2 regions of the Frateuria sp. GZRR35 genome follow, and region 2 is predicted to be linked to the other one. Evidence: riboswitches for the same ligand, from Rfam matches in the RefSeq annotation. Region 2 holds a riboswitch; the other holds the start of a gene.
The links. A riboswitch is a leader RNA that binds a small molecule or an ion and turns the genes downstream of it on or off. The one in region 2 is predicted to bind thiamine pyrophosphate.
Positions count from the first base shown of each region.

Region 1: another riboswitch for thiamine pyrophosphate. It lies ahead of ACFWZ3_RS03335 (TonB-dependent siderophore receptor); the one in region 2 lies ahead of thiC (phosphomethylpyrimidine synthase ThiC).

Region 1 covers NZ_JBHZGL010000002.1:172,439-183,043, forward strand. The annotation lists gene ACFWZ3_RS03325 (AEC family transporter) at 1-638, opposite strand, end outside; gene ACFWZ3_RS03330 (phosphotransferase enzyme family protein) at 773-1,906, shown strand; TPP riboswitch at 2,043-2,140, shown strand; gene ACFWZ3_RS03335 (TonB-dependent siderophore receptor) at 2,204-4,366, shown strand; gene pnuC (nicotinamide riboside transporter PnuC) at 4,366-4,935, shown strand; gene ACFWZ3_RS03345 (nuclear transport factor 2 family protein) at 4,992-5,426, shown strand; gene ACFWZ3_RS03350 (FAD-dependent oxidoreductase) at 5,436-6,707, opposite strand; gene ACFWZ3_RS03355 (metallophosphoesterase family protein) at 6,792-7,253, opposite strand; gene ACFWZ3_RS03360 (hypothetical protein) at 7,502-7,657, shown strand; gene ACFWZ3_RS03365 (oxygenase MpaB family protein) at 7,725-8,666, shown strand; gene ACFWZ3_RS03370 (acyltransferase family protein) at 8,766-9,914, opposite strand; gene ACFWZ3_RS03375 (hypothetical protein) at 9,997-10,605, opposite strand, start outside.
Region 2 covers NZ_JBHZGL010000001.1:357,115-367,719, reverse strand. The annotation lists gene ACFWZ3_RS01555 (MFS transporter) at 1-195, shown strand, start outside; gene ACFWZ3_RS01550 (arginine deiminase-related protein) at 234-1,151, shown strand; gene ACFWZ3_RS01545 (alpha/beta hydrolase-fold protein) at 1,379-3,001, shown strand; gene ACFWZ3_RS01540 (glutathione S-transferase family protein) at 3,007-3,675, shown strand; gene ACFWZ3_RS01535 (hypothetical protein) at 3,882-4,214, shown strand; gene ACFWZ3_RS01530 (hypothetical protein) at 4,471-4,689, opposite strand; TPP riboswitch at 4,831-4,937, shown strand; gene thiC (phosphomethylpyrimidine synthase ThiC) at 5,003-6,757, shown strand; gene ACFWZ3_RS01520 (FAD-dependent oxidoreductase) at 6,741-7,736, shown strand; gene thiS (sulfur carrier protein ThiS) at 7,733-7,927, shown strand; gene ACFWZ3_RS01510 (thiazole synthase) at 7,929-8,699, shown strand; gene ACFWZ3_RS01505 (thiamine phosphate synthase) at 8,696-9,304, shown strand; gene ACFWZ3_RS01500 (ThiF family adenylyltransferase) at 9,301-10,284, shown strand; gene thiD (bifunctional hydroxymethylpyrimidine kinase/phosphomethylpyrimidine kinase) at 10,281-10,605, shown strand, end outside.

The sequences.
Region 1 (10,605 bases), on a different contig from region 2:
CGCTCACCCGGGTGAAAGCGGAACTGCAGCCCCACCGAGAACAGCGCCAGTGGCGTCAGCGTGGCACCAAGCGGCGCGAACACGCCCTCGACGACCGGTGGCCAGCCGCCGAGCACACCCGCGGCGATCCCCACCAGCAGCGCCACGAAGGCCGGAAACGTGGCGATGCGCCGCGCGATCATCACCGGCTCCGGCGCGCGCCCGGCGTACAGGCAGGCCACCACGATGCCAGCCGAGGCGAGCACGGGAAACGCGCCGAGCTGGTCGGCCACCACTGCCAGCGTCAGGCCGGGCTGGCCATACAGCGCCTGCATGAGCGGATAGCCCATGAACGAGGTGTTGCCCAGGCCACAGACCAGAATCAGTGCGCCGATGCGCCCGCGCGACCAGCCCAGCCGAGGCCCCAGCAGCCCGAACAGCAGCCACGCGCCGCCGAAGGTGAGCCACATCGCAACGATCGGAAACCACAGTTGCGGATCGAAGCGCAACTTCGGGATCAGCTCCAGCACCAGCGCCGGCAGCGCGACGTTGATCACCCACCAGTTGAGCCCCGCCGCAAGCCCCGCCGGCGGACGCGCCAGACGCGCCACCAGCGCACCCAGCACCAGGCAGGTGAACAGCAACAGCAAGGCGCTCATCAAGCCGTCCGAAACGAAAGGGCGCATAGCATGCCGGAAGCGACGTGATGCCGTGGCTGCAAACTCCGTAGCTGTCTCCATGCCGGCGCGGGCGCGGTGCGTCAATCCATGCACTGCGACGCGATAATGGCCGCATGAACGACACCGACCATCGCGTCCACGGCCTGGCCGAGGACGACGTCCATCCCGACTGGCCACCGCTCGCCCGCGCGGAAGTGACGACGCTGCTGGCCCGCTATCCGGCGATCGCCTCGATCGGCGCCATCGGATGGCACAGCCCGCGCCCGCTGTCGGCCGCCGCGCTGGTCGACACCGCCGTCGGGACCGTGTTCGTCAAGCGCCATCACCGCAGCCTGCGCACGCCCGACACGCTCGCCGAGGAGCACGCCTTCATGGCCTGGCTGCGCGTGGCCGGCATACCGGTGCCGCCGGTGCTGGCCGATGCGACGGGCCAAACGGCCATCGCGCAGGGCGCGTGGACGTACGAGGTGCATGCGCTCGCCGCCGGCACCGACCTGTACCGCGAGACGGCCTCCTGGACGCCGTTGCCCGATCTCGCCCACGCGCATGCAGCCGGCGCCATGCTTGCCCGCCTGCATGACGCTGCGGAAGGCTATGCGGCCAGACAGCGCAACACGCACCTGCTGGTCGCGCGCAGCGAGGTCGTGGAAGCTGCCGACCCGCTCGCTGCCATCGAAGCGCAACTGCCGGACCGGCCAGGGCTCGCGGCCTACCTGTGCCAACGCGACTGGCGCGCCGAAATTGGCCAGACGCTGGCGCCGTTCCACGGGGGCGTGCAGGCCCGGCTCGCCGCGCAACCATCACTGTGGACGCACGGCGACTGGCACGTCTCCAACCTGTGCTGGAGCGCCAACGGCGAAGAAGCCTCCATCACCGCCGTGCTCGACTTCGGGCTGGCCGCCCGGACCTTTGCGTTGTTCGACCTGGCCACCGCGATCGAGCGCAACGCGATCGCCTGGCTGGAGATCGATCGCGGCGATGGAGGGCACCCGGACACCGCGCGCGCGTTGATTGCCGGCTACCGCGAGCAACGCCCGTTGTCCGCCGCGGACGTCCATCTGCTGGCCGACCTGCTGCCGCTGGTGCACGTGGATTTCGCGCTGTCGGAGGTGGAGTACTTCACCGCGGTCACCCGCTCGCCGGCAAACGCCGACGTGGCCTACCACACGTTCCTGCGCGGGCACGCGGCGTGGTTCACGACGGCGCCGGGACGCGCACTGCTCGACGCCATCCACGCGCTTGCCTGACCCCGGACCGTTCGCGCTGAGCAGCGCTCGTGCAGCGAGCGGCGTCAAGGCGCTGCGCAAGCGTGCGCCCCCTCGACTGCGGCCTGCGCTCAGGCGAGCAGTTTGGATTGGACGTCCATTCCATGCTTCAATACCCGTCTTGAAGCGGGGGTGCCCGGCAAAACGCCGGGCTGAGAGAGTCCCTTGGAACCTGATCCGGCTTGTACCGGCGTAGGGAGCTTGATAAGCAGTCGTGCGTCCGTCCGGGCGTGCGCCTGACCGTCGCTTCGTTCGTGTCCCTTATCCGACGAGCCGACGATGACCCTGCCCCGCACTCCCCTGCTGCTTGCCCTCCTCGCCGCACTGGCCCCGGCTGCGCATGCCGCCGACCTGCCCGACGCCACCCAGGCGAAGGAACTGGCGCCCGTGCGCGTGGAGGGCCAAACCCACGATGACCGCCACGGCACCGCCATCGACGCCTACGGCAACGCCTCGCTGCACGACACCCCGGCGGCGGTCACACTGGTCACGCGCAAGCAGATCGACGACCGCCAGATCCGCACGCTGAGCGAACTGGCGCGCGAGGACGCCGCGCTGGGCGACAACTACGCGCCCGTCGGCTACTACCAGGACATCGCCATCCGCGGCTATCCGCTGGACCTGGCCACCGGGCTGCGCATCAACAACCTCACCATCGCCGGCGAGCAGCCGGTCGCGCTGGAGGACAAGCAGCGGGTCGAAGTGCTCAAGGGCCTGGCCGGGTTGCAGGCCGGCGTGATGGAGCCGGGCGGCGTGGTCAACTTCGTCAGCAAGCGCCCCGCCGACGTGCGCGAGGTGACGCTGGGCACCGATTCGCACGGCTCCCGCTACGGCGCACTGGATATCGGCGGCTGGCTCTCGCCGACTTTCGGCCTGCGCGCCAATCTGGCCTGGGAAGACACCCATGCCTACGTGCACCACGCCGACGGGCGCCGCAATTTCTACGCCGTGGCCGCCGACTGGCGCATCACCCCCGACGCCACGCTGGAGCTGGACAGCGACTACCAGGCCAGCGCGCAGCGCTCGGTTTCCGGCTACCAGTTGCTCGGCGGCGACACGCTGCCCGAGCATGCCGACCCCACCCGTCTGCTCGGCTTCGAACCGTGGCAGCAGCCGGTGAGCATCCACGCGGCCAACACCAGCGCGCGCTTCAACTACGCGTTCAACGCCGACTGGCGCCTGCGCCTGGCCGCCGGGCACAGCCGCAGCGTGATCGACGACAACGTGGCGTTCGCCTACGGCTGCTTCTACTCGCCCGCCTGCGCCACCGGCGCGCCGGGCAACTACTTCGCGCCCAACGGCGACTACGACGTCTACGACTACCGCAGCCCCGACGACACGCGCATCGACGACGAAGCGCGCGCGTCGCTGGAAGGGCACCTGGACACCGGCGCCGTCAGCCACCAGCTCACGCTGGGCGCAAGCGCGTTCCGCCGCCTCAACGACCAGCGCACCGACGTCTACGACTACGTCGCCACCGCCAACATCGCCGATGTGGACCCGCCCTACTTCGCGCCCTCGCCCAACCAGCCCGGGCCATCGGTGCGCCGGCTCACCAGCTGGCAGCGCTCGCTGTTCGCGCTGGACCGGCTGCACCTGGGCGAGCAGTGGCAAGTGATCGCCGGCGGCCGCTTCGTGCGCCTGCACGAACGCGCCTACGACGGCGACGGTGCGCCCGAACGCGACACACGCCTCAGCAAGGCGCTGCCGCAGGCGGCCGTGCTGTGGCAACCGGACGAGGCGCTCACCAGCTACCTCAGCTACAGCGAAGGCCTGTCGCTGGGCAAGGAAGCACCGTACTGGACCAGCAACGATAGCCAGATGCTCGCGCCGCGGTTGTCGCGCCAGCTCGAAGCCGGCATGAAATACGCCGTCGGCAGCGCACTCGATCTCAGCGCCGCCCTGTACCGCATCCGCCAGCCCTACCAGTTCGCGCAGCCGGACGATTCAGACTACGGCTTCACCTTCGTGCAGCGGGGCGAACAGGTGCACACCGGGCTGGAACTGGGTGCGCACGGCCACGTCAGCGAGAACCTCGATCTCACCGCCAGTGCGAGCTTCATCCACGCCCGTGCGCAGGACACCGGCACGCCCGCGTACGAAGGCCACCAGGTCGTCAACGTGCCGCGCCTGCGTGCGGCCGTGTACGCCGACTACCGCCTGCCGTTCGCTCCGCAGCTGAGCCTGCTCGGCGGCTGGCGCTACGCCTCGCCAAACGCCGCCACGCCGGATGGCCGCGTGCGCGTTCCCGCCTACAACGTGTTCGACGCTGGCGTGCGCTACGCCACCACGCTGGGCGGCCATGCGCTCACCGCACGGTTGTCGATCGACAACCTGTTCAACCGCTTCTACTGGCGCGACACCGGCAGCGCCTTCGGCGACAGCTACCTGTTCCCGGGCGCACCGCGGCTGGCCCGGCTGTCCGTAAGCTACGCGTTCTGATGGATGCCATCGAACTCTTCGGTGCGGTGCTTAGCGCGTGGGCCGTCTGGCTCACCGCGCGGCGGCGCCCGTGGTGCTGGCCGGTGGGCCTGGCGTCGGTGGGGGTCTACAGCGGGATCTTCATCGACGCCAAGCTCTATTCCGACGCCTTGCTGCAGGCGGCGTTCGCCGGGATGATCGTGTACGGCTGGCTGCGCTGGCTGAAGCACCTGGGAAGCGACGGCCGCGTGCAGGTGGCGACGCTCCCGCCACGCCAGTGCGTTGGCCACCTGGTCCTGGGCCTCGCCGGCGCGCTCGCGCTCGGTTACGCCATGCATCGCTGGACCGACGCTGCGCTGCCCTGGCTGGACGCGGCACTCACTGCCTTCAGCCTGGTCGCGATGTGGTGGGAGGCGCGCCGCTACATCGCCGCCTGGTGGCTGTGGATCGTGGTCGACGTGATTTACGTGGGCGAGTACGTCTACAAGGACCTGCTGATCACCGCGGTGCTCTACGCCGGCTTCGTCGTGCTTGCGGCCATCGGCCTGCGCGACTGGCGCCGGGCCTCGCAAACCGTGCCGGAGGCATAGCCCGCGCCAGGGTGAGCCTTCCGCGCAGGCTCCGCACACCCCACCCGGGAACCACCATGACCAAGCTGCTGGCAATCTCCGCACTGGCGTTCGGCCTGCTCCCCATCCACGCATGGGCGGCCTGCGGCACGACCGACCCCACCAGCACCGCCACACAGGTCGTGCAGGCCCAGGTGGACGCCTACAACGCGCACGACACCAAGGCCTTGGCCGCGTGCTACGCGGCCGATGCCCGCCTGGTCGGCCTCTCCGGCACGCGACCGCCGGTCGAAGGTCGCGCCGCGATCGCGAACGCCTACGCCAGCCTGTTCGCGAGCCAACCGAAGGCGTTCGGCGTGGAGATCCTCAAGCGCACCGCCAGCGGCGCCATCGTGGTGGACCTGGAACGGGTGCACGGGATGGCCGGCGACAAGCCGTGGCCCGACGCCTTTGCCGTATACGAAGTGCGCGACGGCCTGATCGTCAACGCGTGGTTCCCGCCGACCCGGTAAGGCGCCGTTTCAGCCCGCGCCGGCCTCGCCGTCGGGCGCGTTCCAGCACGACGCTTGCGGACGCCGCTCCATCGCGTCCAGGAAGGCCTCCGGCAACGCGAACCGCCCGAACCAGCCGTGCCGCGTGCCCGACAACACGCGAAGCATCTGCCCGCGTGCGCCAGGCATGCGCGAGAGTGGATGGAAGACGCGGTCGCGCAAACGCGCCCAACCGTCGCGTTCGGACTGGAACAGCGGCGTCAGCCAGCGGCTCCAACGGTGGTAGATCGCCACGTGCGCGCGCCGCCGGGCCGCGTACCGCGCCAGCGCTTCAGACACGTCGTCTGCCGCACGCAGCGCATCGCGCAGGGCATGCGCGTCGAGCAGCGCCATGTTCACGCCCTGGCCCAGCTGCGGGCTCATCGCGTGCGCCGCATCGCCGAGCAGCACGGCGCGTCCGCGATACCAGTGGGTGTGCATCGCGTCCCGGTAGCGCGCCTGGGCCAGTCCCGCCGGCACCGGCGTACCGGCGAGCCGCTCGTGCGCCCGTGGCCAGACCGCCGCCACGCTTGCACGCCACGCCGCCTCGTCCTGCCCGGCGGTGCCCAGCTCCGCCACCGGCAGGCTCCAGAAGAAGCTCAGGCGCGGTACCGGATCGCCCGGTCGCGTGCCGACCGGCAACATGCCAGCCATGCGGCGCGCGCCGACATAACGTTGTTGCAGCACATCGCGCCCGGCCCAGTCGCCCGCAGGTACCAGGCACCACTGCGCACCCCAGGGATAGGGCCGATCCACGCGCGCCGTGCTTACCTGCGAACGCAGGATCGAGGCCGCGCCATCAGCCACCACGACCAGGTCGAACCCCTCATGGCGTCGGCCCTGCGTGTCGACCAGCGCGCCCTGCTCCGCGTCCACCTGCACGACGCGGACGCCATGGTGGAGATGGCGGCCGTGCGTCCATGCCGCATCCAGCAGGGAGAACAATGCGGCGCGCTGCATGCCCAGGCCACACAGGCGCGGATCGAGCTCGGCATAGCGCATGTCCATCACCGGCCGACCGGCGACGGTCTCGCCGTACAGCCGCGACACCGGCGCGGCGTAACGCATCACCTCATCGAGCAGTCCCAGCTCCCACAGGACCCACTGCCCGACCGGCTGCAACAGGAATCCGGCGCCGACCGGGCCCAGCCGCGGCGCCTGCTCGAAGACTTCCACATGGTGATCGTCGCCAGACAGCAGCAATGCCGTGGCCTGGCCGCCCGTACCGTAGCCGACCACCGCTATGCGCAATCGCCTTTCCATGCCTTTCCCCCGTTCCCTTGCGGAGGCAAGGATAGCTGTCACCCCGACCTTGCTTGCGACGCCCGTTCGAGGGGCGAAAACCCGTTAGCCATCCAGCTCCACGATCCGCGGCATCACCTCGCGCCCATCGATAAGCAGCTCGCCCACGCCGATCGGCAGCTTGAACCGCCGCCGCCCGGCGCTGCCGGGATTGACGTAGAGCACGCCTTCGCGTTGCTCGACCAGCGGTTTGTGCGAGTGCCCCGAAATAACCACGTGGATGCCCTCGGCGCGTGGATCGATTGCCAGTTGCTTGAGGTCATGCACCACGTACAGCCGCACCTCGCCCAGTTCGAGCGTGGCCGTTTCCGGCAAATGGTCGAATGCCGGGTCGCGATCGTTGTTACCGCGCACGGCGGTCAACGGTGCGATGGCCGACAGCGCGTCCAGGAGAGCGGGCTCGCCGATGTCGCCTGCATGGATGATGCGCTGGCACCCGTGCAGGAAGTCCACCGCCGCTGGACGCAGCAGGCCGTGGGTATCGGAAATCAGGCCCACGCGGAACATCGTGCCGGTCACCCTTTCGCAGTCATCGCCCTGCACGCTAACGCGCCTGGCGCGACCGTACCGTCACGGTCGCTGCAGCTGTCGGTGTCCGTCCGCGACTGTCCGGACGCGCGGGCACGGTGTCCGCGGACGGCCCACGCGCGCACGGGAAAATACCCGCAAGCCGCATGGCACCGTGCTTTTAAACGTTGGCACGCGTTGTGCCATCTCATCCGCGAAAGCTTCTTTCCACCACGCGGAGAATCACCATGAAATTCGAAACTATCCTGCTGCAGAGCTTCTTCGCCGTCTGCATGCTGCTGTGCCTGGCCGTGATGAGCGCGATGCTGGTCCTGCCCTCGCCCACCGCCGTGGCAGCGGCCAGCCAGGCGCATGCCGCGGCGCCCGCCAGCGCGGAAGGCTGAGACCGGGGCGAAGCCTTCGCGGATCGGGCGCGACCGCCCAGGGATGGCGCAACCCTATACTTGCGCCATGGCTTCGCCACTGAACCGGCTTCACCGCGCCGCGCACGAACCGATCCGCCGCTGGGTGCTGGGCGCCTTTCCACGCGATCCCGGCAGCACGCTGGACTACGACCACCCGCGCGGCGATCCGGGCCTGTTCGGACCCGACAGCGTGACCTGGCGCATCCACGCCGACTTCCCGGGCATGCTCGCCGGCGGCTTGGCCGCGCTGATGATGCAGACGTTGCACCCACTGGCCCTGGCCGGTGTCTGGGACCACTCGAACTTCCGCCAGGACCTGGTCGGTCGCCTGCGCCGCACCACCACTTTCGTCGGCGCCACCACCTACGCGCCGCGGGCAGCCGCGGAAGGATTGATCGAGCGGGTACGTCACATCCACGGCTTCGTGCTCGGTACCGCCGAGGACGGCACGCCTTACTCGGCCGACGACCCGGCCCTGCTCACGTGGGTGCATGTCACCGAAGCACACAGCTTCCTTGCCGGCTATCGCCGCTTCGCCCATCGCACGGTGTCTCCCGCGATGGCCGATCGCTACTACGACGAAGTGCGCCGCATCGCCAAAGCGCTGGGCGCGCGCGACGTGCCCGCATCGGAAGGCGAGGTCGCCGATTATTTCGCGGGCATGCGGCAGCAACTGGCCTATACCGGGCGCTCGCGCGAGGTCCTGCACATCCTCGGCGGCGTGCGCCTTCCCGTTCCATTTGCCAGCCTTTCGCGCGACGTGTTCCTGCATGCCGGCATTGCACTGCTGCCGGCATGGGCGAGCGAACTCTTACATCACACGCCGCGCCAACGCCGGCAGGCGCGTGTCGCTGCGCGATTGCTGTGGTCGATGGCGCCGGCGTTCCGCGCGGCGCTCGAGGAAAGCGGCGTGGTCAGCCGCTCGTGCCGCCGCGTGGGGGTAGACCCGCAAGCCATGCGGGAGTGGCCCGAAGAGGCGTCTCCGTAAAGCACGACCCGCCGTACATGCGCGAGGACGATCGGCTGGCGCGGAAACACAAGCCTTTGCGGCTCATGGCCAGGCCGCCGCCGGAACCGCCGTCGATCATCATGCTGCGGTCGCTTCCGCCACCGGAAGCCGCGTACCGAGCAGCTTTCCGATCACGGTCTTGCGCACGAGCACGTGATAGCTGAAAAGGCAGAGCGCGGACGTCGCCACCACCGAGATCGCGAACTTGGCGCCCCACCCCATCTCGATGTCCAGCAGCCGGTACTGGATGGCGAACAGAACCGGCAGATGGGTGATGTACACCCAGTACGACGCGTCGGACAGATAGCGCAGCACGCGGTTGGCGTGATCGAGCAACGATCGTCCGGCGACCAGGCAAACGCAGGTCATCCAGACGCTGACATAGGCCTCGGCTGTGGCGATGAGCACGGTCGCAGACGGGTTCGCCGCAGCGGGTACATGCCGCTTGAGCAGATTGCAGTACACCCCGTAGAGCGCGAGGCTCGCGACCAGCAACCATGGTGCGGCGCGGCGAAGCCGTTGGATCAGCGCTTCGTGACCGAACAGCAGACAGCCGCAGGCAAAGAACGGTCCATAGAAGCCGAACGCCCAGAACTGCGGAAACATTCCCTCTGGCGCAGGATGCGGAGCACTCACCGAAGCGAGGGCCGGCACCAGCAGCAGCGGAAGCAGCCCCAGGTGCCACGCCGGGTTCAAGCTACGGATGAAGTCGCCGAGTTTATCCAGTCCCAGACTCCTGGCCGCCCAGACCAGCACATAGAAGAACAGCAGGTAGTAAAGAAACCACAGGTGGGCCGTGCTGAACGGCCGCGTCGGCGGGTTCGTCATCCGCGAGAACTGCTGGATCATCACCAGCACCGGCGAGGGATGCTGCACGCTCGCCGCCGCGTGCAGCGTGCAGTACGCCATGGCGGCGATCACCAGCGGGCAGAAGATCACCAGCGGCACGGCGATGCGCCTGAGGCGGTTGCGGAACAAGCCTGCCATGCCGCGCTTGTGCAGCAGCATCGCAGCGAAGAAGCCGGCGACCAGGAAGAACAGCGGCATCCGGAACAGGTGCAGGAACCAGATGCAGAGGTCCACGTAACCGGATTGCGCACGATCGGCGGCGGGATAGAACGGATGCATCAGCGGGCTGTAGGCCAGTGCAGCGTGGAACAGCACCCCGGAAAGCATGGCCAGGGCGCGCAGGTTGTCCATGTAATGAAAGCGTGTTTTGTCGTGCACGGTGGGACCTCCGAACGGATCCGTCGGATCGCTGACAGGTAGAGGTGATCGAGCCCGCGCTGCGGGAAGCTCGCTGAGCGGCTCAGTAGAACGCTTTTTTTCGACCGTGCACCCAACCGGTCCAGACCAGGATGGCGGCGCTGAAGATCAGCTGGACCAGCAGGATGGCAACGATTACCGGCCCGAACACGATCGCGTCGGTATTGACGTGATCCCTGATCGCCGGGAGCTGCCCCATCAGCATGATGAAGGGGTTGATCAACACCATGCTGCCGATCATGGCGAAGATGTTCCAACCTTCCGATTCAACCCCCATGGCGACGCTCAGGGACACGGCGTACGCGGCCAACACATGGCCAAAGACGAGCAACGAAAGAACCGTGACCCCATTGGGGACCGGCGTCGTGAAGATCACCAGCATCGTGCCCGCGAGCATGATCATGAAAGGCACGAAGAACGTGATCAGATTTGCGGCCAGCTTGGCCAGGTAATAGTCCAGTGGCGTCACCGGCAAGCTCATCACGAACGCCAGCGTGTGTTCCTTGCGTTCGGACAACAGCGACGTCGATATCGAGAAACACGAAGCACATACCAGGACGATGATCATCAGCAGCGAGCCGAGGTAGAAACTCCAGCTCCTTGCCATGCCGATCAGGCACAGCGCCACGATCCCGGCAACCACGCATGTCGC
Region 2 (10,605 bases):
CTCGGCGAGTTCGAGTCGGGCCTGGTCGCCGCATGGCTGGGCGCGGTCGGTGCTGCCGTGCTCGGGGGCGTCGGCACGCTGGTGGTGGTGGGGTTGTGGATGGCGATGTTCCCGACGCTGCGCCGGCGCCAGAAGCTGCACCTGGAAGCGGAGGCGATCGAGGCGGCCGAGGAGGCCGGCGCCAAGACGCTCTGAGCGCGCTTACCATGGCGCGTCCTCCAGGAGACCATGCCGTGATCGTCACCTCGCCCACCGCCTTCCTCGACGCCTTCGCGGCCCTGCCGCCGCTGCCCGATGCCCAGGCCACGGCGCGTGCGGCTTTCCTGCTCGCGCCGGCGGAGTTCGCGCTGGCCGCCGAATCGGCCAGCGACAACCGCTACATGGATATGGCGCTGGCGGTCGATCCGCTGCGCGCGCTGGCGCAGCACGCCGCACTGGCGCAGGCGCTGCGCGCGGATTGCCCGGTGGTCACCTTCCCGGGCGACGCCAGCACGCCAGATGCGGTGTTTCCCAACAACGTGTTCGCCACCGCGCCGGGGCGGCTGATCGTCGGACGCATGCGCCACGCGGTACGCCAGCGCGAAGCCGGGCGGCGCGACGTGCGGGATTTCTTCACCCAGGTGCTCGGCTACGAGGAAATCGACCTGTCCTGCCGCAACGACTGCGTGGCCGAGCTGACCGGCGCGCTGGTGATCGACCGCGCCCGCGGCGTGGGCTACTGCGGCCTGTCCGAGCGCTGCGACGAGGCCGGCGCGCGGGCCATGCACGAGGCGTTCGGCCTGCGCCTGACCTTCTGCTTCCCGCTGGCCGCCGGCGAATACCACACCAACGTGGTCCTGGCGCTGCTGGCCGGCCGCGCCGCGATCGTGGCGCCGGACGGCTTCGCCGATCCGGCCGTGCCCGCGGCGATCGCCCGCGCCTATGGCGATCGTGCGCTGTGGCTCACGCCAGCGCAGAAGCAGGCCTTCGCGGGCAACGCGATCGCGCTGTCGGACCAGCGCGTGTGGATGAGTGCGGCCGCCGCACGCGCGCTCACCGATGCCCAGCGCCAGGCGCTGGGCGGTTGGGGTTTCCGCATCGGTGCGGTGGAGCTGGACGAGATCGAGAAGGCCGGCGGCAGCCTGCGTTGCTGCGTGGCGGAGATCTTCTAGCTATCCCTGTAGGGCACCTCTAAAAACTACCAAGGGCGTCATTCCCGCGAAAGCGGGAATCCATTTTGCCCTTGGTGGAACAGCAACTTGGATTCCCGCTTTCGCGGGAATGACGCCAGGCAAAGGGGTTATTCGAGGTTCCCTGCAGGAGCGCGGCAGCCCGATGGCGACGCAGCCGTGGTGGCCGACAGTGTGACGAGCGCCGGTGAGCCGCTACGATCGACGGCATGACCACGCCCTTGCCCCTTCTGCGCCTTGCCGGCGCCGCCCTCCTTGCCCTCGCCACCCTGCCCGCCGCGCATGCGGCGGAGGGTCCGCGCATCCAGGTCAGTTTCAGCGCCAGGGCGCACGCGCAGCCGATCACCGGCCGCGTCTACGTGGCGGTCAGCCGCAGTAACGAAACGCCGCCGATCGAGCAGACCGACGTCACCGGCGTGCCGCTGTTCGGCCACGACGTCAGCGCGCTCGCGCCGGGGCAGGTGGCAACCATCGATGCCGGCGACAACGGCGCGCCGCTGACCAGCCTCGCCCAGCTCCCGGCCGGCGACTACTGGATGCAGCCGTTCGTCAACGTCTACACCCAGTTCAGGCGCGCCGATGGCCACACCGTGTGGCTGCACATGGACCAATGGGAGGGCCAGGACTTCAAGCATTCGCCCGGCAATCTCTACGGCAAGCCGGTGAAGGTGCACTACGACCCCGCCGCGCCCACGCCGGTGACACTGGTGGCCGACCAGGTGATCGCGCCGATCCCGTTTCCGAAGGACACGCCCTACGTCAAGCGCTTCCGCATCAAGAGCAAGCTGTTGAGCGCCTGGTGGGGCCAGCCGATCTACCTCGGCGCCACCGTGTTGCTGCCGAAGGACTACGACAAGCACCCGGATGTGCGCTACCCGGTGATCTACGAGCAGGGCCACTTCTCCACCCGCGCACCCGGCGGCTTCGACCATCCGAAGTCGCATTTCCGCGACTACTGGCTGGCCGACGGCACGCCGCGCTACATCATGGTGAGCCTGCAGCATCCCTCGCCCTACTACGACGACTCCTACGCGGTGAATTCGGCCAACGAAGGCCCGTACGACGACGCGATCCACCAGGAACTGCTGCCGGAAATCCAGCAGCGCTTCCGCCTCATCGACCAGCCTTGGGCGCGCATCCTCGAAGGCGGCTCGACCGGCGGCTGGATCGCCATGGCACAGATGATCTTCCACCCGGACTACTACGGCGGCACCTTCGCCTCCTGCCCGGACGCGCTGGACTTCCGCCACCACCAGGTGGTGAACATCTACGAGGACGCCAACGCCTACTGGCTCGACAAGGGCTGGGTGAAGGTCGAGCGCGTGGACACGCGCCAGCCCGACGGCAACGTCGAGGCCATGATGAAGGACGAGAACGGGTACGAGCTGGCGGTGGGCGACCACAGCCGCTCCGGCGGCCAGTGGGACATCTGGGAAGCGGCGTTCGGCCCGGTCGGCGCGGACGGCTATCCGCAGCGCCTGTGGGACAAGCGCACCGGCGTGATCGACCACGACGTCGCGCAGTACTGGAAGCGGCACTTCGACCTGCGCTACCTGCTGGAAACCCATTGGGCCACGCTGGGGCCGAAGGTGACCGACAAGATCCACATCTACGTGGGCGATGCGGACACCTACAACCTCAACATGGGCGTGCGCGCGATGGACGCGTTCCTCAAGAGTGCGCGCGACCCGTCCTTCCGCGGCAGCGTGACCTACCAGCCGATGGCGCCGCACTGCTGGGGGCCGCGCGGCAAGGAACTGATCGAGACGGTGACGCGCTACATCGATGGCCATGCGCCGGCCGGCGCCGATCGCACGAGCTGGCGTTACTGAAGCCGATGATCACCGTCCACCACCTCGACAACTCGCGCTCCCAGCGCATCCTCTGGCTGCTCGAAGAACTGGGCCTGGACTATCGTGTCGAGCAGTACAAGCGCGACCCGAAGACGATGCTCGCGCCGCCCGCGCTGCGCGCGATCCACCCGCTGGGCAAGGCGCCGGTGCTCACCGATGGCGACCTCGTGCTGGCCGAATCCGGCGCGATCATCGAGTACCTGGGCGACACCTACGGCGCCGGCACCCTGATGCCGCCACCCGGCACCGAGGCGCGTCGGCGCTGCAGCTACTGGCTGCACTACGCGGAGGGCTCGGCGATGCCGCCGCTGCTGCTCAAGCTGGTGTTCTCGCGCGTTGCCAAGGCACCGGCGCCGTTCTTCGTGCGGCCGGTGGCGCGCGCCATCGCGACGAAGGTGCAACGGACCTTCGTCAATCCGCAGATCGCGCTCCACCTGGACTACATGGAGGGCGAACTGGGCAAGCACGCCTGGTTCGGCGGCGAGGACTTCAGCGTTGCCGACATCGCGATGAGCTTTCCGCTGGAAGCGGCCAGCGCGCGCGGTGGTCTCGACGCCGGTCGGCCTCGACTGTGGGCCTGGCTGGAGCGCATCCACGCGCGACCGGCCTACCGGCGCGCACTCGAACGCGGTGGCGCGTACCGGCTCGGCTAACGCCCACCTGAACCACGGCGCCTGGCGCGGCGCTATGCAAAGGCGCCCGCCGCCCCTTGTAGGAGCCCGCTTGCGGGCGATGCTCTTGGGCAGTTCCGAAGAACATCGCCCGCAAGCGCCCCCTGCACCCCGGTGGCGGCCACGTTTTCGACGCCCCTCTCACGCCACGGCAGTCAGGCTGGGGCCTCGACGCACAGGAGGCTCCAATGAACCGAACCCGCGATCTTGAGCAGCGCTTCGACGGCGCCAGCGAACGCGTGCGCGACCGCGTCCGCCAGTACGCCTACGGCACCGCCGACACGGCCAACGGCCTGATCGAACGTGGCCGCCGCCTGACCACGCGCCTGGGGCGCCGCAGTTCGGGTTACGGCAAGCAGATCTCGCACATGGCCGAAGACCTGGCCGACGAGGCGAGCTACCAGTATCGCCGCGTGCGCCGCCACGCCAGCCGCCACCCGGTGGCGACCGTCGCCGTGGTCGCCGGCACCATCGGCGCGTTCTTCCTGCTGCGCAAGCTCCTGCGCAGCGACGAGGACTGAGTCGGGACGAGGACTGATACCGGCTGGGGCGACGACGAACGCCGATCGCCCCATCGGGCGTCATTCCCGCGAAAGCGGGAATCCACGGGCTGTGGTGATCCAAGCCAGAATGGATTCCCGCTTTCGCGGGAATGACGTCCGGAGGGCGGTGCAGGTTGGTGACGCCCGAAAACGTGGCGAGTCGTTCCCTTGTCGGGACCCGACGCCAGCTGGGCCCCTTCAACCAAGCCCTTGAAACAGAGCCAAGCCTGCGGCGCTAGGTCGCGATGCCGCCGCGCATGCGCGGTTCCGGCAACGTGGGCGAGTGCGGATCGATCGGCGGCAACTCCGGTTGCTGCGGCCCCGGATTGACCGGATCGCGCGGCCGCTCCGGCGGCGGATCCTGCTGCGGATGTTCCGGCGGCCCGGGCGGGCCGCCCATCGCGATTCCTGCCTGGGGATGGCTGGCGACCGCCGCTTCGGCGGCACTGGGCATGGAGCGGATCATGGAAACCTGCGCGTGGCTGGAGTGGCCCCGAGTATCGGCAACGCTGCGTGCGCGGCACGCGAAAAGCCGGTTCCGCGCGCGCCTCACGGCGGGTCGATGGACAACGACAGTCAGGCGCCGTTAGCCTAGCGCCGTTCCGAGGGGTGTCCTGCGCAGGCAGGGCTGAGATGGCGGCAGCCGGACCCTTTGAACCTGATCCGGGTCATGCCGGCGAAGGGACGGGAATCACAACCAACGCGCTCGCGCGCAGCCCACGCTTGTCGTCGCCCCGGATCTCCCCGTCACCGAAGGAGGAGATCCCATGCCATCCAGCACGCCACACGCGGCCACACCGGCCGACGTCACCACCGGGCCCATCCGCGGCTCGCACAAGGTCTACCGTTCCCCACCCGCGCAGCCGCAGCTGCGCGTACCGTTCCGGCGCGTGACGCTGTCCGATCCGGCCGAGCCGCCGCTGGACCTGTACGACACCTCCGGCCCCTACACCGACCCGCACGCGCACATCGACCTGGCCGCCGGACTGCCGGCGGTGCGCGAGGCGTGGCTGGCGTCGCGCGGGCTGGACGAGGAAGCGGCCATCGCTGCCCCGCGCGACACCCTCGCGCCCTGCCCCGCGCCGCATCGCGTGCGCCGCGGCCGTGCGGACCGCGCGGTCACGCAACTGGAACATGCCCGCGCCGGGAAGATCACCGAGGAGATGGCCTACGCCGCCTGGCGCGAAAACCTCGGCCGTGAGGTGCCGGCCACGGGTGACGCATCCGGCCGGATCACGCCCGAATGCGTGCGCGAGGAGATCGCCCGCGGCCGCGCCATCCTGCCGGCCAACCTCAACCACCCGGAGCTGGAGCCGATGGTGATCGGTCGCCGCTTCCTGGTGAAGGTCAACGCGAACATCGGCAATTCCGCCGTGGGTTCGGGCGCGGCCGAGGAAGTGGAGAAACTGGTGTGGGCGATCCGCTGGGGCGCCGACACGGTGATGGACCTTTCCACCGGCCGCGACATCCACGCGATCCGCTCCTGGATCCTGCGCAACGCGCCGGTGCCGGTGGGCACCGTGCCGATCTACCAGGCGCTGGAGAAAGTCGACGGCGATCCGCTCAAGCTCAGCTGGGAGGTGTTCCGCGACACCCTGATCGAGCAGGCGCAGCAGGGCGTGGACTACTTCACCATCCACGCCGGCGTGCGCCTGGCGCACGTGCCGCTGACCGCGCGCCGCGTCACCGGCATCGTCAGCCGCGGCGGCTCGATCATGGCGCGCTGGTGCCTGGCCCATCACCGCGAGAATTTCCTGTACGAGCGCTTCGCCGAGATCTGCGCGATCTGCCGTACCTACGATGTCTCGCTGTCGCTCGGCGACGGTCTGCGCCCCGGCTCGATCGCCGACGCCAACGACGCGGCGCAGTTCGCCGAGCTGGACACGCTGGGCGAGCTGACCCGCATCGCCTGGTCGCACGGTTGCCAGGTGATGGTCGAGGGGCCGGGCCACGTGCCGATGGACCGCATCGCCGAGAACATGGAGCGGCAACTGGCCGCCTGCAGCGAGGCGCCGTTCTACACGCTCGGGCCGCTCACCACCGACATCTCGCCCGGCTACGACCACATCACCTCCGCGATCGGCGCGGCGATGATCGGCTGGCTGGGCACCGCGATGCTCTGCTACGTCACGCCGAAGGAGCACCTGGGGCTGCCCGACCGCGACGACGTCAAGGCCGGGGTGATCGCCTACCGCATCGCCGCGCACGCGGCGGACCTGGCCAAGGGCCACCCGGCCGCGCGGCGGCGCGACGACGCCCTGTCGCGTGCGCGCTTTGCCTTCCGCTGGGAAGACCAGTTCGCGCTGGCGCTGGACCCGGACACCGCGCGCGCCTACCACGACCGCACGCTGCCGAAGGAGGCGCACAAGCTGGCCCACTTCTGCTCGATGTGCGGGCCGAAGTTCTGTTCGATGAAGATCTCGCAGGACCTGCGCGACGATGCCCGGGCGCTCGAAGGCATGGCGCAGAAGTCACGCGAGTTCACCGCCGGCGGAGGTGCGCTGTATGTCCGGCAGCCGTGAACATGCCAGCGTGGCGGTGATCGGCGCGGGTGTGGCCGGGCTCACCGCGGCGCTGGCGCTGGCCGAACGCGGCGTAGGGGTGCGCGTGTACGAGCGTGCCGCGGCACTGGGGGAAGGCGCCTGCTCCTGGCAGGCCGGCGGCATGCTGGCGCCCTGGTGCGAGCGCGACGGCGCCGGGACGGAGCTCACCGCGCGCGGCGAGGAGGCGCTCGCCTGGTGGCCACGCCACCATCCCGGCACGGTGCAGCGCGGCACCCTGGTGGTGGCGCACGCGCGCGACCGCGGCGAGCTGGAACGGCTGGCCCGACGCAGCGGCGCCGGCCAGTGGCTCGATGGCGAGGGCATCGCGGCGCTGGAGCCTGCGCTCGGCGGCCGCTTCGGGCACGGACTGTGGTTCGCGCGCGAGGCGCACCTGGACCCGCGCGAGGCCCTGCGCTCGCTCGTCGCCGCGCTGGATACGCACGGCGTCCCGATCCAGTTCGGCGCCGACGTGCAAGCCGAGGACCTGGTCGCCAACGCGGTGATCGACTGCCGCGGCCTCGCCGCGCGCGATGCCTTGCCCGGGCTGCGCGGCGTGCGCGGCGAGACGCTGCTGCTGCACACCGCCGAGGTCGCGTTCCGGCGGCCGGTGCGGTTGCTGCATCCGCGCCACCCGCTCTACCTGGTGCCGCGCGCGGACGGCCGGCTGCTGCTCGGCGCGACCGTGCTGGAAAGCGACCACGCCGGGCCGGTCACCGCCCGTGCCACGATGGAACTGCTCAACGCGGCCTGGTCGCTGCACCCGGCGCTGGCCGAGGCGGCGATCGTGGAACTGGGCGTGGGCGTGCGTCCGGCGCTGCCGGATCACCTGCCGTGCCTGCGCACGCAGGGCCGCATCACGCGCTTCAACGGCCTCTACCGGCACGGCTTCCTGCTGGCGCCCTGGTACGCGCAGACGCTGGCCCGGCAGCTGTTCCCCGCGCAGGAGGCCTGCGCATGAACCTCACCGTCAATGGCGAGGCGCATGCGCCGGCGCCTGACCTGGCCGCGCTGATCGAGCAACTGGGGCTGGCTGGCACGCCCGTCGCCACCGCGCTCAACGGCCGCTTCGTTCCCGCCACGGCACGCGCGACGACGCCGCTCGCCGAGGGCGATCGCGTCGAAGTGCTCGCACCCATGCAAGGAGGCTGACATGGACCTGTTAGAACTCTACGGCCGCCCGTTCCACTCGCGGCTCCTGCTGGGCACCGCGAACTATCCCTCGCCGGAGCGGCTGGCCGCCGCGGTGCGTGCGGCGCGGGCGCAGATCCTCACCGTATCGCTGCGCCGCACCGCGGCCGGCGGCGAGGCGTTCTGGCAGCAGGTACGCGCGCTCGGCACGCAGGTGCTGCCCAACACTGCCGGCTGCCACGGCGTGCGCGAGGCGGTGACCACCGCACAGATGGCGCGCGAGCTGTTCGGCACGCGGTGGATCAAGCTCGAAGTGATCGCCGACGACGACACGCTGTGTCCCGACGTGGTCGGTCTGGTGGAAGCCGCGCGCCTGCTCGTGGCCGAAGGCTTCGAGGTGTTCCCCTACACCACCGACGACCTCGGTGTGGCCGCGCGGTTGCTTCAGGCCGGTTGCCGCGTGCTGATGCCCTGGGCCGCACCGATCGGCAGCGCCCGCGGCCTGTCGCACACGCCCGGCCTGCGTGCGTTGCGCGCGCGCTTTCCGGACGTACCGCTGATCGTCGACGCCGGCCTCGGCCTGCCCTCGCACGCGGCGGCGGCCATGGAGCTGGGTTACGACGCGGTGCTGCTCAACACGGCGGTGGCGCAGGCCGGCGATCCGGAAGCGATGGCCTGCGCGTTCGCGCAGGCGGTGGCGGCCGGACGCACGGCTTACCTCGCCGATCCGGTCGCACCGCGCGACATGGCCGTGCCTTCCACGCCGGTGTTCGGCCAGGCGGTGCTGGCATGAGCCGGCTGCCGCGGTTCTATCCGGTGGTGGACAGCGCCGTGCTGGTGCGCGCGCTGATCGGCGCCGGTGCGCGGCTCATCCAGTTGCGCATCAAACAGGCCGACGACGCCCGGCTGCGGCGGGAGATCGCCGACGCGCTCGCTGCCTGCCGGCGACACGGTGCGCTACTGGTGGTCAACGATCATTGGGAACGGGCGATTGAACACGGCGCCGACTTCGTGCACCTGGGCCAGCAGGACCTCGATGAGACCGACCTTCCCGCGCTGCGCCGCCACGGCCTGCGCCTGGGCCTGAGCACGCACGATCACCACGAGCTGGCGCGCGCGCTGGCCGTACGGCCGGACTACGTCGCGCTCGGACCGATCTGGCCGACCGCGCTCAAGGCGATGCCGTGGGCGCCGCAAGGCGTGGCGCGGATCGGCGAATGGAAGCGCGCCGTCGGCGCGCTGCCGCTGGTGGCGATCGGCGGCATCACGCTCGAACGCGCGCCCGCCTGCCTCGCCGCCGGCGCGGACGTCGTGGCGATGGTCGGCGACGTGGTCCGCCACGCCGATCCACCCGGCCGCGCGCAGGCCTGGCTCGACGCACTCGGGAGCCCGGCATGAACGCGCGCTACCGCACCCAGATGCGCCTGCCGCAGGTCGGCGAGCAGGGCCAGGCGCGGCTGGCCGGCGCGCACGTGCTGGTGGTCGGCGCCGGCGGACTCGGGTGCGCGCTGTTGCCCTGGCTGGTGGGCGCCGGCGTGGGCCGCGTCACGGTGATGGACCCGGACACGGTGGAGCTGCACAACCTGCATCGCCAGCCGCTCTATCGCATGAGCGACCTCGGTCGGCCGAAGGCCCGCGCGGCCTGCCTGGCGCTGGGCGAGCTCAACCCCGAAACGCGCCTGCGCGCGCGCCTCGAAGCACTCACGCCGGCCAACGCGGGGGAACGGGTGGCCGCCGCCGACGTGGTACTCGACGCGGCCGATACCGTCGCCGTCACCTACACCCTGAGCGACGCCTGCCTGCGCCTCGGCCGGCCGCTGGTGAGCGCCTCGGCGCTGGGCCTGGGCGGCTACGTGGGCGTGTTCTGCGGCGGCGCGCCGAGCTATCGCGCGGTATTTCCGCAGCTGCCCACGCACGGCGGCGACTGCGACAGCGCCGGCGTGCTGGGGCCGGTGGTCGCGCTGCTGGGCGCCTTGCAGGCGCAGTTCGCGCTGGCCTTGCTGCTCGACCTTTCGCCTTCGCCGTCGGGCCGGTTGTTCAGCTGGGATGCGCGGCGCCTGCGCTTTGGCGGGTGTGGCTTCGAGGGCGCGGCCGAGCCCTCGCGGGCGGTGCCGTTCATTGCGGTTTCCCAGGTGCTCGACACCGATCTGGTGCTCGACCTGCGCGGCAGCGAAGTGCCCGTCTCTGCACTGCCGCAAGCCTTGCGCCTGACGATGGACGAGCTCCCCGCCCGCGTGCCGACGTTGCCGCACGGACGGCGCATCGTGCTCGGTTGCCGCACTGGCCTGCGTGCGGCGCGCGCGGCGGCGCTGCTGTCGCACCATGGTCACGACACGCTGGCATTGCTCGCCTTCGGCGAACCGGGCTGGCCCGCGTGAGCGCAAACGTACTGGCCATCGGCGGCACCGACCCGAGCGGCGCAGCCGGCCTGTGCGCCGACCTCAAGACCTTCGCCGCGCTGGGTGTCTATGGCATGGCCGTGGTCACCGCCGTCATCGCGCAGAACGGCCAGGCCGTGCACCGCGTGCAGCCGGTCGCGCCGGCGCTGGTCGCCTCCCAGCTCGATGCCGTGTTCGAGGACGCGCGCGTGGACGCGGTGAAGATCGGCATGCTCGCCACCGCGCCGATCGCACGCGCGGTCGCGGCACGCCTGCGGCATCACCGCGCGCCGCGCGTCGTGCTCGACCCGGTGCTTGCCG